One region of the Lysinibacillus sp. NPDC097195 genome, then DNA from elsewhere that is predicted to be linked to it. Evidence: riboswitches for the same ligand, from Rfam matches in the RefSeq annotation. Region 1 holds a riboswitch; each other region holds the start of a gene.
The links. Region 1 has a riboswitch for lysine ahead of ACIQXI_RS16900 (amino acid permease). Riboswitches for the same ligand answer to the same signal wherever they lie in the genome.

Region 1 (3,771 bases):
TTTATATAGCTTACCATATGTTATTTTTAATTTTAATGCTGTAATAACCATATACTTGTAAACAAAAAAGCTGTCCTCTACTGATAGGACAGCCTAAAACATATAGAAAGTGCCAGGCACTCAAACAATTATTGGAGCGGAGGGCGGCGACTCCTACGGGAACAGCACAACTACGTAAGACGCAACAGACCGCGCGTATGCGAGGGTTGCGGCTTACGTTGTGCCCGTGGAAAGCGTCCGCCCGTAGCGGAAATCAACGGTCATAAACTAAAAGCTGCCCTACGCTAGTAGGACAGCTCACTTTTTACTTTTCCACTTTTAAATCGCATTTTTCTAGTGGAATCATTTTCGTTTTATGTTTAATTTTATAGCCTAACCATAAGGCAACGAACAGCGGTATACCGATATATGAAACAAGGACACCATACCAGTCAATCGAATCGCCCGTGAAAGCTGTATAGTTTTGACCAATGACAACAATCATACAGACAGTAAATGCAAACAGTGGACCGAATGGATAGAGCTTTGCTTTATATGGCAGTAAATTCGTGTCTAAACCTTGCGCTTCATACGCTCTACGGAAGCGATAATGACTAAAAGCAATACCAAGCCAGGCAATGAAGCCTGACATCCCAGAAGCGTTTAAAAGCCACATATAAACAACGCCATCTCCAAAGAATGAAGCTAAAAATGCTAAGCAACCTACCGCTAATGTTAGTAGTAATGCATAAATCGGAATGCCACGACGGCTAAGCTTTGCAAAAATTTTAGGTGCGTGGCCATCTACTGCTAATTGCCATAACATACGAGATGAAGCATATAAACCAGAATTACCTGCGGACAACATCGCTGTTAAAATAATAGCATTCATTAATGAAGCCGCAAAAGCAATGCCTAAACGGTCAAATACTAATGTAAATGGAGATACTGCAATATCTTCAGATAATAAACGTGCATCCGTAAATGGAATCAACATCCCAATGGCTGCAATCGCTAAAATATAAAATAAAATAATACGCCAAAATACAGATTTAACAGCTTTCGGAATATTTTTACCTGGATCATCCGTTTCTCCAGCAGTGATTCCTAATAGCTCTGTCCCTTGGAACGAGAAGCCTGCTGCTAGAAATATACCGAATGTTGCAAGGAAGCCGCCATGGAATGGCCCATCACTGATAAAGAAATTTGTGAAGCCAACCGGTGCTTGCCCGCCTATAATACCGAAAATCATCAATAGGCTGACGATAATAAAAACAATAACCGTTGCAACTTTTATCATTGCAAACCAATATTCACTTTCCCCATAGCTTTTTACAGACAGTAAATTAAATGTTAGGACAATCGCAATAAATATAACAGTCCAAAGTGCAGAAGAACTGTCTGGGAACCAGTACTTCATAATAAGAGAAACTGCTGCAATTTCTGCTGCAATGGTAATTGCCCAGTTATACCAGTAGTTCCAGCCAAGGGCAAAGCCAAGCGCAGGATCTACAAATTTTGTTGCATACGTACTAAATGACCCTGATGACGGCATATAAGCTGCCATCTCGCCTAAGCTCGTCATTAAGAAATACACCATAATGCCGATTAGTGCATAGGCAAGAAGTGCACCGCCTGGCCCTGCTTGTGCTATTGCGCCACCACTTGCTAAAAATAGACCTGTTCCAATAGTACCGCCTAATGAAATCATTGTTATATGACGGCTTTTTAATTCTTTTTTCAGCTCCGGTGCTTTATGACCGAGCTGATTAACTTTTATCTCACTCACATTAAAGCTTCCTTCCTTTTATAAGAGGCAAAAAAATGCCATCACATGAACGTTGTGATGGCTAAGTAAATCCTCTGTTTCTTCAAAATGATAGCGCAACACGTTGTCCAACGTGACAGTTCTGTTCCTTTCGGAGACAGCCCCAGCATGAGGTTTTCAAGTCCCCTCACACTTCGGCGATATTTCCTTTCAGCTAACATCGTTAATGCTTGTCATCTCCATTAACTTACTAATAAATACCGCGACCTCTACCTCAATACAAACATGAGGCATATAATTATTAAATTTATGATGTGTCCTAGTTTATCATACGACCTAAGACATTTCAATAAAACGATTAAAGTTCCGTATTTTGTGAATATTCAACTATTTTTATTAATGTGTTAAAGTGTTATAGTGGCTTGAATTATAATTGTTGTATCAGGGAGGTACTTATTTTGACAACAAACGAAGAATCTACGTATCCTAGCAGAAAGATTAACTGGAAGGGCACAACGCTCTTATTAGTCATCGGTGTCATCTTTCTTGCTTCGACATTACGTATGCCATTAACGGTTGTAGGGCCGATTATTTCCTTTATTCGTGAGGATCTTGGCATATCCAATGTGCTGGCAGGCTTTCTAACAACTATTCCATTGCTTGCATTTGCACTCGTGTCACCCATTGCACCAGTAGTTGCACGAAAAATGGGGCTTGAATTGACACTATTTTTATCAACGATTTTATTAGCACTAGGAATTGTGTTGCGCTCACTTGGTACAACTGGTTTACTCGTGTTCGGTACAATGATAATTGGTATTGCTATTTCATTTGGTAACGTCCTAATACCAGGGCTGTTGAAATTGAAATTCCCTTATCACGTAGGCTTACTGATGGCCTTTTTTACAATGTCTATGAACTTAACTGCAGGAATTGGCGCTGGCATTAGTTATCCAATAGCCAATGCTTCTCTTGGCTGGCAAGGTGCACTTGCTATTGCGCTAGTTCTTGTTGTAGTAACGATTGTAATTTGGATTCCTCAATTAAAAGCGAATAAACCTGAACCAACTGTAGCCTCTACGAAAACGCGTATTCCATTATGGAAATCACCCGTTACTTGGGCAGTTACTGGCGCTATGGGTTTACAATCATTATTATTTTATACAACTGCAGCTTGGATTCCCGAAATCTATATCGCACAAGGAATCGCCCCAGATCGTGCTGGGTGGATGTTCTCCATCATGCAAATTTCTCAAGTACCTATGGCTCTAGCTGTACCGATTATCGCTAGTAAAATGACATCACAACGACCTCTAGTTTTGATGTTTACTGCATTTTATGTTGTCGGCTTTACTGGCCTTGTCATGGAATGGACTAGTCTTGCGGTATTGTGGATGATATTGCTAGGATTAGCAGGCGGCGCTTCATTTTCACTTGCCATGATGTTCTTTACACTTCGTACTCGTACGGCATATGAGGCAGCTGATTTATCGGGCTTTGCCCAATCATTAGGCTATTTATTAGCCGCAGTAGGCCCTATTTTATTTGGTTACCTGCATGATTTATTTGGTGGCTGGAACACCGCTGGTTGGCTATTTGTTGTCGTTGCGGCTTTACTATTCTTCTGCTCATTTAGAGCTTCTAAAAATGAATATGTAAATTAAAAAGTAAAAGTGTTAGATTGACTAATCAATCTAACACTTTTTTCAATCAGAAGTATTCAATAACTTTACACCTTGAGTACCTAGTATTAGCCACCTCATTTTCAGTAAGGGGGTTTTTGGTAGAAATAATTCGGCGTATTGTACACATTATTGTAAGGCTTATGAAAGATGTGAGTTGTTGCAGGCGATAATGGTGGAATCAACCAAGTCCAGTTACCTGTTAAATCACGTCCTGCCTTATGTTCTGCTTCTTCAAACAGCTTAAATTGCTGTGCCGCTGTATGATGATCGACAATACTGACACCATCTTCTTTAAAGGAATGAAGGACCGCAATATTTAATTCTACTAATGCGCGATCA
Region 2 (3,771 bases), on a different contig from region 1:
GCATCTTCATATGTTAGTGTAGGCGCGCAATATGGTGTTATTTTAGCCGCATTACTAAGTGCTATCATTCTTCCTACTTTAGGTTGGAGAGCATTATTCTTTGTAGGGGTAGTACCCGTTATTTTTGCCTTTATCGTTAGAAAAAATTTAGATGAATCACCTGAGTGGCTAGCTGCCCAGAAACAGAAAAAAGCTAGTAAAAAAGCTGAAAAGGGCAAGTTAGTGCAATTGTTTGAAACGCCACGAACAGCGATTACAACCATTTCTTTAATCATCATGGCGACGGTGCAAATTGCCGGTTATAACGGATTAATGATCTGGTTACCATCAATGTTGCAACAGTCACAAGGTTTATCTGTTTCTGGCTCTGCTCTTTGGACAATTAGTACAGCGGTAGGTATGATTATAGGGATGTTATCTTTTGGTATATTTTTAGATCGATTTGGTGCAAAGCGTGCCTTTGGTATCTTCCTTCTTGCTTCAGCGTGTGCAGTATTCTTATACTCTTATGCTACTGGTAGTGCAGGTGTGCTAATAGGTGGTGCAATTGTCGGCTTCTTCTCAAATGGGATGTTCGCCGGATATGGTGCGCTGATTGGTAGTCTATATCCTGTACAAATTCGCAGTACAGCAACAAACACAATATTTAACTTTGGTCGAGCGATAGGTGGTTTCTCTCCAATCCTAGTCGGCTATATTTTACAAAGCTATGATATGAAAGTTGCGATGCTTTACTTAGCAGGGTTATATTGCATTTCCTTTATCGTCATGCTGATGCTAAAAAAAGAGCATGTAGGGAATGTAAGCGAAACGATATAATGAAGTACGACCATCAATTATAGAATTGGTGGTTTTTTATGCTCTTAATGTTCAGTCGCTTGTTAAATGCATATATCGGTAAAATGGAATAGTACATGCAAAAGTTATTGTGTAAAAATGTTTTTAATGTTATTTATTTGAAGTTTTATAAGGTAAACCTTATAAAATATAGTAAAATTAAAGGTTGACATAGAAAAAACACAATACTATAATTATTTCAAACAATTAAATATGCCTCACTTTTCCGATAGTGAGGTAGAGGCGCGACAGTTTAACAGTACCTAATGGAGTCCGAGAAGACGTAGAGGTTAGGTAGAAGGAAATGTCGCCGAAGTGTATGGTGAGTTCTCGCCATCATATGCTGGGTCTGTAGCGAATAGTTGCAGGACTGTCTTCATAAACATAGCTGTTTATGAAGTTGTGCTATCTCTGTTTAGACAAACAGTGGGGAATTTTAAATGGTCCATTCATTTTTAGTTTCTAGCTTTAAAATGAGTAGGTCATTTTTTGTGTTAGACAGATTCTTTTGCACAAAGAGTCTGTTTTTTTATTTGTCTAGGCAATTCGGAATAAGAGGTATTTTGGAGGAATTATTATGGATAATACATCAACTTTATATTATGAATTTTTACCGACGGACGGTCAAAAAATCAATGTGAACCCAGATAAAACAGCATTACTTATCGTCGATATGCAACATCAGTTTATTAGCCGTGACGGGTTAGATGCGCAAGTGGCAAGAGAAAAGGGCATGTTTGAGCAGTGGGCATACTTTTTTGATCGTATCGACAATTTAACGATTCCGAACAATAAAAAGCTTTTAGAATTTTTCCGTACGAATCAATTAGAAGTTACTTTTGGACGCATTGCTTGTCATCATAAAGATGGACGAGACCGTTCTCCTGTTCAACGCCGTCCAGGCTGGAACAATATTTTATTGCCAATCGGTGATCCAGGGGCGGAGATGGTCGAAGAATTAACGCCTCTTGCTGATGAAATTGTTGTCAATAAAACGACAGATAGTGTATTAAGTGGCACGAACTATGAATTTTTATTGCGCAATATGGGCATTGAAACAGTCGTTTGTACAGGCGTTGTCACAGATCAATGTGTTGCTTCAACAGTACGAAGCTTAGCGGATGCAGGCTTTGAAGTGATTTTAGTTGAAGATGCATGTGCAGCGGCAACACAACAGCTTCATGATGCTGAAATTATGATTATGAATCAAATTTATTGCCAAGTGATGAGCACAGATGAAGTCATCGATTTAGTAACAGCGGAACTAGCTAAACGTGAATCAGTGAATGTCTGAGAGGAAATAGACTATGAGTCAAACAGCCAATGATCATACACCACAGTTAAAACGTGTTTTAACATTAAAAGATTTAGTTATTTATGGTATTGCTTTTATGACGCCAATTGCGCCTGCTTATATTTATGGCTTTGCAGCAGAATCTACAGGCGGGATGTTGCCATTAGCCTACTTGGTTGCGATGGTAGCTATGATGTTTTCTGCCTATAGTTACGGTCGAATGGCTGCGGTCTTTCCGAATGGAGGGTCGACTTATACCTATACACAGCGTGCCATTAATCCGCATTTAGGATTTTTTGCAGGATGGGCAATGTTTATGGATTATGTTTTAGTACCACTCATTGTCTTTATGGTCGGTGCGTCATATGCGAATGCACTAATACCATCTATTCCGTATTGGGCTTGGGTGTTATTCATTGCAGGTATTATTACGATTGTGAATATTTTAGGTATTGGTATCGCAGCGAAAACCAATCAAATTCTCGTGCTATTTATGGGCATTATTGTCGTAATTTTTATCATTTTTTGTGTGAAGACAATTGTCGGTGGGGAAAGTAGTACGTCGTTCTTTTCGATTGTGCCGTTCTTTAACGATGAAAAATTCGTGATGTCTGCCATTATTTCTGGCGCCGCCATGGCCTGCTTCTCGTTTTTAGGGTTTGATTCGATTACAACACTTTCTGAAGAAGCCGTTAATCCAAAAGATGATATTTGGAAGGCAGCGATTTTAGCTTGTTTAATCGGAGGAATTATTTTTATTGGGCAAGCGTATGTAGCGCAACTCGTATGGCCGGATGTGACCAACTTTAGCTCAGCTGATACAGCTTTATTTGATATAGCAGAAAAAGCCGGTGGTGCCGTTCTTGCAACGCTTTACACGGTTGCGATTATTGTATCGACAGTGACAGCTGGTTTAACAGGCCAAGCCAGTGCATCTCGTTTAATGTTTAGTATGGGGCGTGATGAAGTGCTGTCGAAAAAGTTTTTCACACACTTACATCCAAAATATCAAACACCCGTCTATAATATTTTATTAATGTGTGCGATTAGTGTTTTAGGAGCACTGTTTTTATCAGCTAATTTCGTAGCAGAATTAATGAACTTTGGTGGCCTGACAGGATTTATGTTTGTCAATTTGTCAGTGATTGTCTATTACTTTTTCCGCAAAAAAGAAAGGAAGATCATTCGCTACCTATTAATTCCTGGGCTAGGTTTTAGTATTTGTTTCTACTTATTTATTAACTTATCACCAATGACCTTAAAGATAGGCTTTAGCTGGCTAGCAATCGGCTTTATCTATGCTGTTATTACGACAAAAGGCTTCAAAAAGAAACCACCAACTTTTACAGAATTATAAAACATGCTTGCAATTAATAATAAATTAGCAAGCGCACAAGTTATTTGTAGCGAAGGCGGTGACTCCTGTAGGAAAGCACGGAACGCAGACGGGCATTTAGCGCGTCAGCGAGGGTTGCGGCTCCTGTGCTGAGCAGAAAGCACCGCCGTAGCCGACAACAACGACAAAAAAAGTGTTAGATTGAGCTAAGCAATCTAACACTTTTTCAATGTTGTCTCTAATTAATTATGTTTAAGGAAGTCTTTATCCATATAGGCTGGATTAGGATATTTATAAAAACCTT
Region 3 (3,771 bases), on a different contig from region 1:
AGCAATCTTTTGAGACTGTGGTGATTGTGTAATACCCCAGCTTACTAAGAATGACCACAAACCATTTGTTAAGTGGAACGTTGCTGATATAATACCAACAATGTAGAATCCAAGCATAAATGGATTCGCAACGATATTTGCCATCATGTCGTAATCAACGTGTGTACCAAGCGCTTTTTGAATACGAGTTTGGAAAATATGCCATGCAATGAAGATTACTAAAAATACACCCGTGAAGCGTTGTAATGAGAACATCCAGTTACGGTATGTGCTAAAACGCCCCGTATTAGGTGTTGCTGTGAATGCAATGTACACACCATAAAATGCGTGGAACATTAATGGAATGTAGATGACAATCCACTCGACTAGGATAAGAAATGGAATTTTTTCCATTACTGCGGTAGCATCATTGTAACTCTCTGCTCCGCCTGTTGCTGTAAAGTTAATGAATAGGTGCATCGTTAAAAACAGACCTACTGGAATGATCCCAAGTAGAGAATGTAAGCGACGCCATAAAAACTCTCGATCTTTCGACAAGACTGTTACCCCCCTTAGTACTTAAAATAGCACACCAAAAGTCGTCACCATTTTGTAAATGATACTCCATTGACTGTGTATTTCATCATGGTACAATATTATGACATGTTTATTGTACTCTCAAGAGCTACGAGCGTCAAGGTAACATAGAGTTTTTGCTAGCCCTTATTATAGAAGCAATCTAGTACATAACGTGTCGTTTTTTCTCGAAAACTCTATCTTTACATTATCGGCGCTATTATAAGAAAATTCTAAGAAAGAAGGATTTCTATGTTAAATAATCCATCTAATACAATCTCATCATTTGGATATGAGTTAATCCGTGATCACATCCTATCTTCTATTCTCGGTAAACATGAAAATGACGTACTTTATTGGGCTGGAAAGGAACTTGCACGGAAGTTTCCTTGTAAAAGTCAAGAGGAACTTATCACATTTTTCGCAGATGCGAGCTGGGGTACTCTTGAATTAACAAAGGAATCTAGAGATGGACGTATTTTCCACTTAACGAATGAACCGACACTATTGCAAATTCATAATCGCAGTTTCAGATTAGAAGCAGGTTTTATTGCTGAACAAATCCAACAAGCAAAAGGTTACCTCACTGAATGTTATGATGAGAAGCGTGAAAAGCAACAGCTCATCACGTTTACAGTTAAATGGGATGTTAAAGAACGCATTATGCATACAATACCAAATGAATAAACTAGGATAACAGAGAGAAAGTGTTAGATTGGCTGCAATCAATCTAACACTTTTTTCTACTTTTTTTATGCTTTTCTGCCGGAATCACTGCTATTTAATTCATACTAAATAACACATAAGATAGAATCGCCAAGGTGGTATTCCCTATTCATAATGTTTATGAATTTTCGAGAATGTCCTCTGCTAAATTAAACTCGTCATGTAAGGCGTTTGCAGCGCGAATCATCTCGTCTTGTGGCACTACAACCGACACTTTAATTTCCGATGTGCTAACCATTTTCACTGCTATATCCTCCCGGCGTAAACGGTCAAACATACGAGCGGCCACTCCTGGATTTGATGCCATACCTGAGCCTATAATGGACACTTTCGCTAAACCAATTTCAAAATCAGCAAAACTAAAACCGAGTGACAATTTGCTATCTTCTAGTACACGTAAAGCATCAGCAAATTCTTCTTTTAAAATAGTAAACGATACGGATGGCTTCACACCTTCAATAATGGCTTGTACTATTATATCTACATTAATGCGATTTTCTGCCAATATCGCAAACATATCTGCTAATGATGCAGTGGAGTATGTATCATAACCAATCGTAAGGCGAATGACATCCGACTCATAAGCAACACCACGTACAATTAAATTTTTCTCCATTACAACTTCCTCCTTCAATAAAGTACCATCTATCTCATCTACGCTCGAACGGATAATAACCGGGATTTTAAATTTCTTGGCGAGCTCCACTGCCCGCGGATGTAAAATATGTGAACCTAAATGAGATAACTCAAGCATTTCATCATATGAAATCTCCATTAATTTTCTTGCTTTTTCAATATATCGAGGATCTGCAGTATAAACGCCATCAACATTTGTATAAATATCTACACGTTCTGCTTCTAATGCCGCCGCTATAGCGACTGCTGTTGTTTCAGCTCCACCCTTACCAAGTGTGGTAATATCGTGTGCGGCATTTATCCCCTGTTCTCCTGCAACGACTACAATTTGCCCTTGCTTCATATGCTCTTGCATGCGACGTACATCGATATCGTCGATACGAGCATGAAAATGTTTGGCATCCGTCTGCACACCAGCTTGCCAGCCCGTTAATGACACTGCATCATGGCCCGCCTCCTGTAAAGCAATGGCAAAAAGTGCGCTTGAAAGTTGGGAACTCGTCGACAGCAGTACATCCATCTCTCGTTTTGAAGCCTCATCTGATATTTCTCTTACCGTTTTCGCTAATTCTTTTGCGGTACGTCCCATCGCAGCAGTTACCACTACTACATGATAACCAAGCTCTTTTTTAGCTATTGCGATGTTAGCGACCTCTTGAATACGCTCGGTTGAGGCAATCGCTGGCCCGCCGAATTTCAGTACAATACTCCTCATCTTCATCATTCTCCTTTTATCGTTTCGTCTCTAGAACAGCAAAAAGGCAGCCCTCACATAACGTGAAAGCTGCCTGCAACATGTACAATAAAATAGCTTGCGCATGTGTGATAGCTCTCCGAAACGTCAAGATTCGACAGTCTTACATCTATTAAATGCAAAACCAGCAAAGTATCGGAAACAACAATACTTCACTTCGGCAAGCTCCCCTTTCACACATTATCACTGGATTTGTCCATCCTCCAATGTGTTACTATTGAATCTTGCACCTCTATCATCACTTATAATAGTGAATATTTAATTTTTACCCTTAGGAAGGTATTCCTTTGGGCATGGTAGAACATGACTACATTGCCATTTCTACAATCTACCTCAACCATAGCATATGTCTAATCCTTTGACAATGACTGTTGCTGAAAATAACTGTATATGCTGTTGGCTAAGTTTGCTGGCATCCCCGCTTCTTGTAGCGCAAGTTCACTTGCCTCACGAATTTTTTTGACAGAGCCAAAATGCTTTAATAATTGTTGCTTGCGCTTTGGCCCAATCCCTTCAATACCATCAAGAACTGATTGAATAGCATTTTTCTCATGCTGTTGACGTAAAAACGTAATGGCAAAACGGTGTACTTCGTCTTGAATGCGCTGTAGTAAATAAAAGCCGTCACTCGTTCGTTTTAATCCAATCACTTCTGGCGGATCACCAAATAACAGCTGTGATGTATTATGCTTATCATCTTTCGCTAAGCCCGCAATTGGAATGACAAGACCTAGTTCATCTTCTAGCACCTCTCGTGCCACTTCCATTTGTCCCTTACCACCATCAATTAGCACTAAATCAGGTAGTGGCAAACCTTCTTTTAATACCCGCGTGTAGCGGCGACGAATAACTTCTTGCATTGCCCCGTAATCGTCATGCTTTGCAGCAGTTCGTGTTTTGTATTTACGATATTCCTTTTTAGCAGGTTTACCATCTATAAAGACAACCATTGCTGATACTGCATCCGTCCCGTGCATATGACTATTATCAAATGCTTCAATACGAAGCGGCACTGAAATTCCCATGGCTTCGCCCAAAGCTTCACATGCACCAATTGTTCGCTCTTCCTGGCGTTCAATCAATTGGAATTTTGCTGCAAC
Region 4 (3,771 bases), on a different contig from region 1:
GGGTACAAGAAGAACCTAAAAACCAAGGTACTTGGAATTACGCATTAGAAACTTTACATGAACTATCTGAAGGTAAAAAACTTCGTTATGTAGGTCGTCCTGCAATGAGCTCAACTTCAGAAGGTGATGCGGATTCTCATAAAGCAGCGCAAACAGCTCTAATTGAAGAAGCAGTTGCTGAAACGGTAAAAGTTAAATAAATCTATCATTATTACTGGAAGCTGGGCTACTTGCCTGAGGTGGTAGCCCTTTATGTGCATCATGCACGTTAATCAAAGGAGGAAATGAAAGTGGCTGAAATTAAAGTCCCTGAATTAGCAGAATCGATTACAGAAGGTAGTATTGCACAATGGGTTAAAAAAGTGGGCGACCGCGTGGAAAAAGGTGAATTCATCGTTGAACTTGAGACAGATAAAGTAAATGCTGAAATCATTTCTGAAGAAGCTGGCGTTTTAACACAAATTTTAGCTGAAGAAGGCGATACTGTTCTTGTAGGTCAAGTAATTGCAGTTGTAGAAGCTGGCGAAGGCGCTGCAGCAGCACCAGCAGCGGCAGCACCAGTGGAAGCAACTTCAGCTCCTGTAGCGGCTCAAGCTGTAGCAGCTCCAACACCAGCAGCACCAGTTGTAGAAGAAACTTCTGGCGAGCGTGTCATTGCTTCACCAGCAGCGCGCAAACTTGCTCGTGAAAAAGGCATTGATTTAGCAGCGGTATCTCCAGTAGATCCACAAGGACGTGTACGTGTACAAGATGTTGCAGCTCACGGTACAGCACCAGCAGCACCAAAAGCACAAGCAACACCAGCACCACAAGCAGTCGTTGCTGTTGACGATTCACGTGTGACAGTAGAAAAAATGAGCCGTCGTCGTCAAACAATTGCTAAACGTCTTTTAGAAGTAAAACAATCAACTGCAATGCTGACAACTTTCAATGAAGTAGATATGACAAACGTTATGGCATTACGTTCACGTAAAAAAGATCAGTTCTTTGAGTCAACTGGCTCTAAACTTGGTTTCATGTCATTCTTCACAAAAGCTGTTGTTGCGGCACTTAAAAAGTATCCTTACGTAAATGCTCAAATCGTTGGTGATGAAATTCACTTAAATAACTTCTTTGATATTGGTGTAGCTGTATCAACTGAAGAAGGTTTAGTAGTACCAGTTGTACGTGATGCTGATCGTAAAAACTTTGCTGAAATTGAAGATTCAATTGCTGACTTAGCGAAAAAAGCACGCGATAAAAAATTAGGATTAGCTGATCTTCAAGGTGGCTCATTCACAATTACAAATGGTGGCGTATTCGGTTCATTAATGTCAACACCTATTATGAACGGTACACAAGCCGCAATTTTAGGTATGCACTCAATTAAAAAACGTCCAGTAGAAGTGAATGGTGAAGTAGAAATTCGCCCTATGATGTACTTAGCACTATCTTACGACCACCGTATTATTGATGGTAAAGATTCTGTTGGCTTCCTTAAAACAGTGAAAGAATTACTTGAAAATCCAGAAGATTTATTATTAAATTCTTAATTCTATAAATTATCTATTCAAACCCTGCGAGCATAACTGTTTTGCAGGGTTTTTTCCGATGCGATTACTGGCCAAAAAAATGTATGGTGAAAGCTAATTGACTTAATGGTACTAAAGTATACTATATTCCACTATATACGAATCATAAGTATTAGCATAAATGCTTTTTATCATAATATTTTATGCATTATTGCTATCCATTCAGCACCGTGAATGCTTTAATTCTCAAGGAAATAGTCGTATGGAGGCAAGGTATTTACCTAATGTTGTCATTAGTCAGAAAAATGATAAAACTATCTTGACGAATATGCTAGCTTTATAGTAATATCTATTTATCAATTAAATAAACAAACCTCACTTTTGTAGTTGTGAGGTAGAGGCGCGGTATTTATTAGTCCATTGCTGAGTATAAGCAAGCGAAGACGTAATGGAGAAGGAAATATCGCCGAAGTATAAAAGGAGCTCGTACTTTTATGCTGGGTCTGCAGTGAATAAGTGCAGGACTGTCCTAGTAAATCTAATTCCAGTTTACTAGGTTGTGCTATCTCGGAAACATGGAAATTATAGTGAGGATTTGGGCAACTGTCAATTAAAGGTAAGACCTAAGTTCACAACTTAGGTCTTTTTTTGTACAGTTGCTTTATTTTTTTTACAGAAAAGGGGAGTTTTAGATGAAAAGAAAATGGTTGCTATTTATGTTAACGGCAATGACAGCAATTTTGCTAGCGGCTTGTGGTGCTGGCGACAAAAAAGAGAACAACACAGCTGGCGATGCTGTGAGTGAAGAAACAGGTGGAGAATTCCGCATCGGTATGGAGGCAGGCTATCCACCGTTTAACTGGACGCAGCAAGATGATGCAAATGGTGCAGTGAAAATTGCCGATAATGCAGAGTATGCAGGCGGTTACGATGTACAAATGGCAAAAAAAATCGCTGATGGATTAGGGAAAAAATTAGTCATTGTTAAATTGGAATGGGACGGTTTAGTGCCAGCACTACAGTCGAAAAAAATCGATGCAATTGTAGCAGGGATGTCTCCAACAGAAGAACGTAAACAAACAATTGATTTCACAGAAAACTACTATACTTCTGATTTTGTTATGGTGATTCAAAAAGGTAGCAAATTTGAAAATGCTAAATCAATTCAAGATTTCTCAGATGCAAAAGTAACATCACAGTTAAATACATCTAACTATAATGTGATTGATCAAATTAAAGGTGTAAAGAAGCAAACAGCGATGGAAAACTTCGCTGCAATGCGTGTAGCGCTAGAAGCTGGAAAAATTGATGGCTATGTAGCAGAACGTCCAGAAGGAATTTCTGCCGCTGCAGCAAACGATAAATTCACATTTGTATCATTTGAAGAAGGATTTGATACAGATATTTCAAATACATCGATTGCAGTAGGTTTACGTAAAGGTGATGCAAGTTTAGATAAAATTAATGAAATCTTAAAAGGCATTTCCGAAGATGATCGTCAAAAAATTATGGAAGAAGCAATTTTACAACAACCGGCAGCGCAGTAAGATAGAGGAGCTGTCTTAATGCGAAAGAATAGTATACTGATAATTTACGAGTATGCTATTTTTTCGTATCTAAGTATTGTTAAAAATATGGTTGGAGTTGAGTGCAGCCTCTATAGTAAAAATTCGTTAATTCAGTGAGGAAATCAATGTGAATAACGCATGTCTAAGAAGTATGTCACATAATTTGAACAAAGCTAAAAATTCAAATGAAGAGATGATTTCGCTAAGACATAATTGATATCAAGCAACAAACGTTGTTAGGAGGAACATCATGAGTTTTGATTGGATCATTTCGATTATAGAAAACAACTGGCAAATGTTTTTACGGGGTACGTATTATACATTACTTATTTCCATAATTAGTACAATTATTGGTGCATTCATCGGATTTTTTATTGGGATTATGCATACCATTCCAGTTCGTAAAAAAGGTATAAAATATTATGGATTAAAATGTATAAATTTTATACTGACTTGTTATGTTGAATTTTTCCGTGGTACACCAATGATTGTACAAGCAATGGTAGTATATTACGGACTAGATATTGCTTTTGGCATCGATATGCACTTTATTACAGCTGGGATTTTAGTCGTCTCGCTTAATACGGGAGCTTATATGGCAGAGATCGTACGCGGTGGGATTGTGTCAGTCGATAAAGGTCAATACGAAGCTGCTTCAGCCATTGGTATGGGACATGTACAAATTATGATGA

Region 2: linked by a shared signal. The riboswitch ahead of ACIQXI_RS19540 (cysteine hydrolase family protein) and the one ahead of ACIQXI_RS16900 (amino acid permease) in region 1 are both predicted to bind lysine.
Region 3: linked by a shared signal. The riboswitch ahead of ACIQXI_RS01280 (aspartate kinase) and the one ahead of ACIQXI_RS16900 (amino acid permease) in region 1 are both predicted to bind lysine.
Region 4: linked by a shared signal. The riboswitch ahead of ACIQXI_RS05520 (transporter substrate-binding domain-containing protein) and the one ahead of ACIQXI_RS16900 (amino acid permease) in region 1 are both predicted to bind lysine.

Annotation. Positions count from the first base shown of each region.
Region 1 covers NZ_JBIWDP010000003.1:341,852-345,622, forward strand. The annotation lists gene ACIQXI_RS16900 (amino acid permease) at 305-1,768, opposite strand; lysine riboswitch at 1,852-2,027, opposite strand; gene ACIQXI_RS16905 (CynX/NimT family MFS transporter) at 2,206-3,411, shown strand; gene ACIQXI_RS16910 (nitric oxide synthase oxygenase) at 3,513-3,771, opposite strand, start outside.
Region 2 covers NZ_JBIWDP010000006.1:38,792-42,562, forward strand. The annotation lists gene ACIQXI_RS19535 (MFS transporter) at 1-819, shown strand, start outside; lysine riboswitch at 1,068-1,253, shown strand; gene ACIQXI_RS19540 (cysteine hydrolase family protein) at 1,415-2,131, shown strand; gene ACIQXI_RS19545 (APC family permease) at 2,145-3,488, shown strand; gene ACIQXI_RS19550 (3-hydroxyacyl-CoA dehydrogenase) at 3,710-3,771, opposite strand, start outside.
Region 3 covers NZ_JBIWDP010000001.1:256,382-260,152, reverse strand. The annotation lists gene ACIQXI_RS01290 (succinate dehydrogenase cytochrome b558 subunit) at 1-537, opposite strand, end outside; gene ACIQXI_RS01285 (YslB family protein) at 808-1,242, shown strand; gene ACIQXI_RS01280 (aspartate kinase) at 1,400-2,632, opposite strand; lysine riboswitch at 2,736-2,914, opposite strand; gene uvrC (excinuclease ABC subunit UvrC) at 3,022-3,771, opposite strand, start outside.
Region 4 covers NZ_JBIWDP010000001.1:1,066,780-1,070,550, forward strand. The annotation lists gene ACIQXI_RS05510 (2-oxoglutarate dehydrogenase E1 component) at 1-200, shown strand, start outside; gene odhB (2-oxoglutarate dehydrogenase complex dihydrolipoyllysine-residue succinyltransferase) at 291-1,532, shown strand; lysine riboswitch at 1,899-2,084, shown strand; gene ACIQXI_RS05520 (transporter substrate-binding domain-containing protein) at 2,204-3,058, shown strand; gene ACIQXI_RS05525 (amino acid ABC transporter permease) at 3,330-3,771, shown strand, end outside.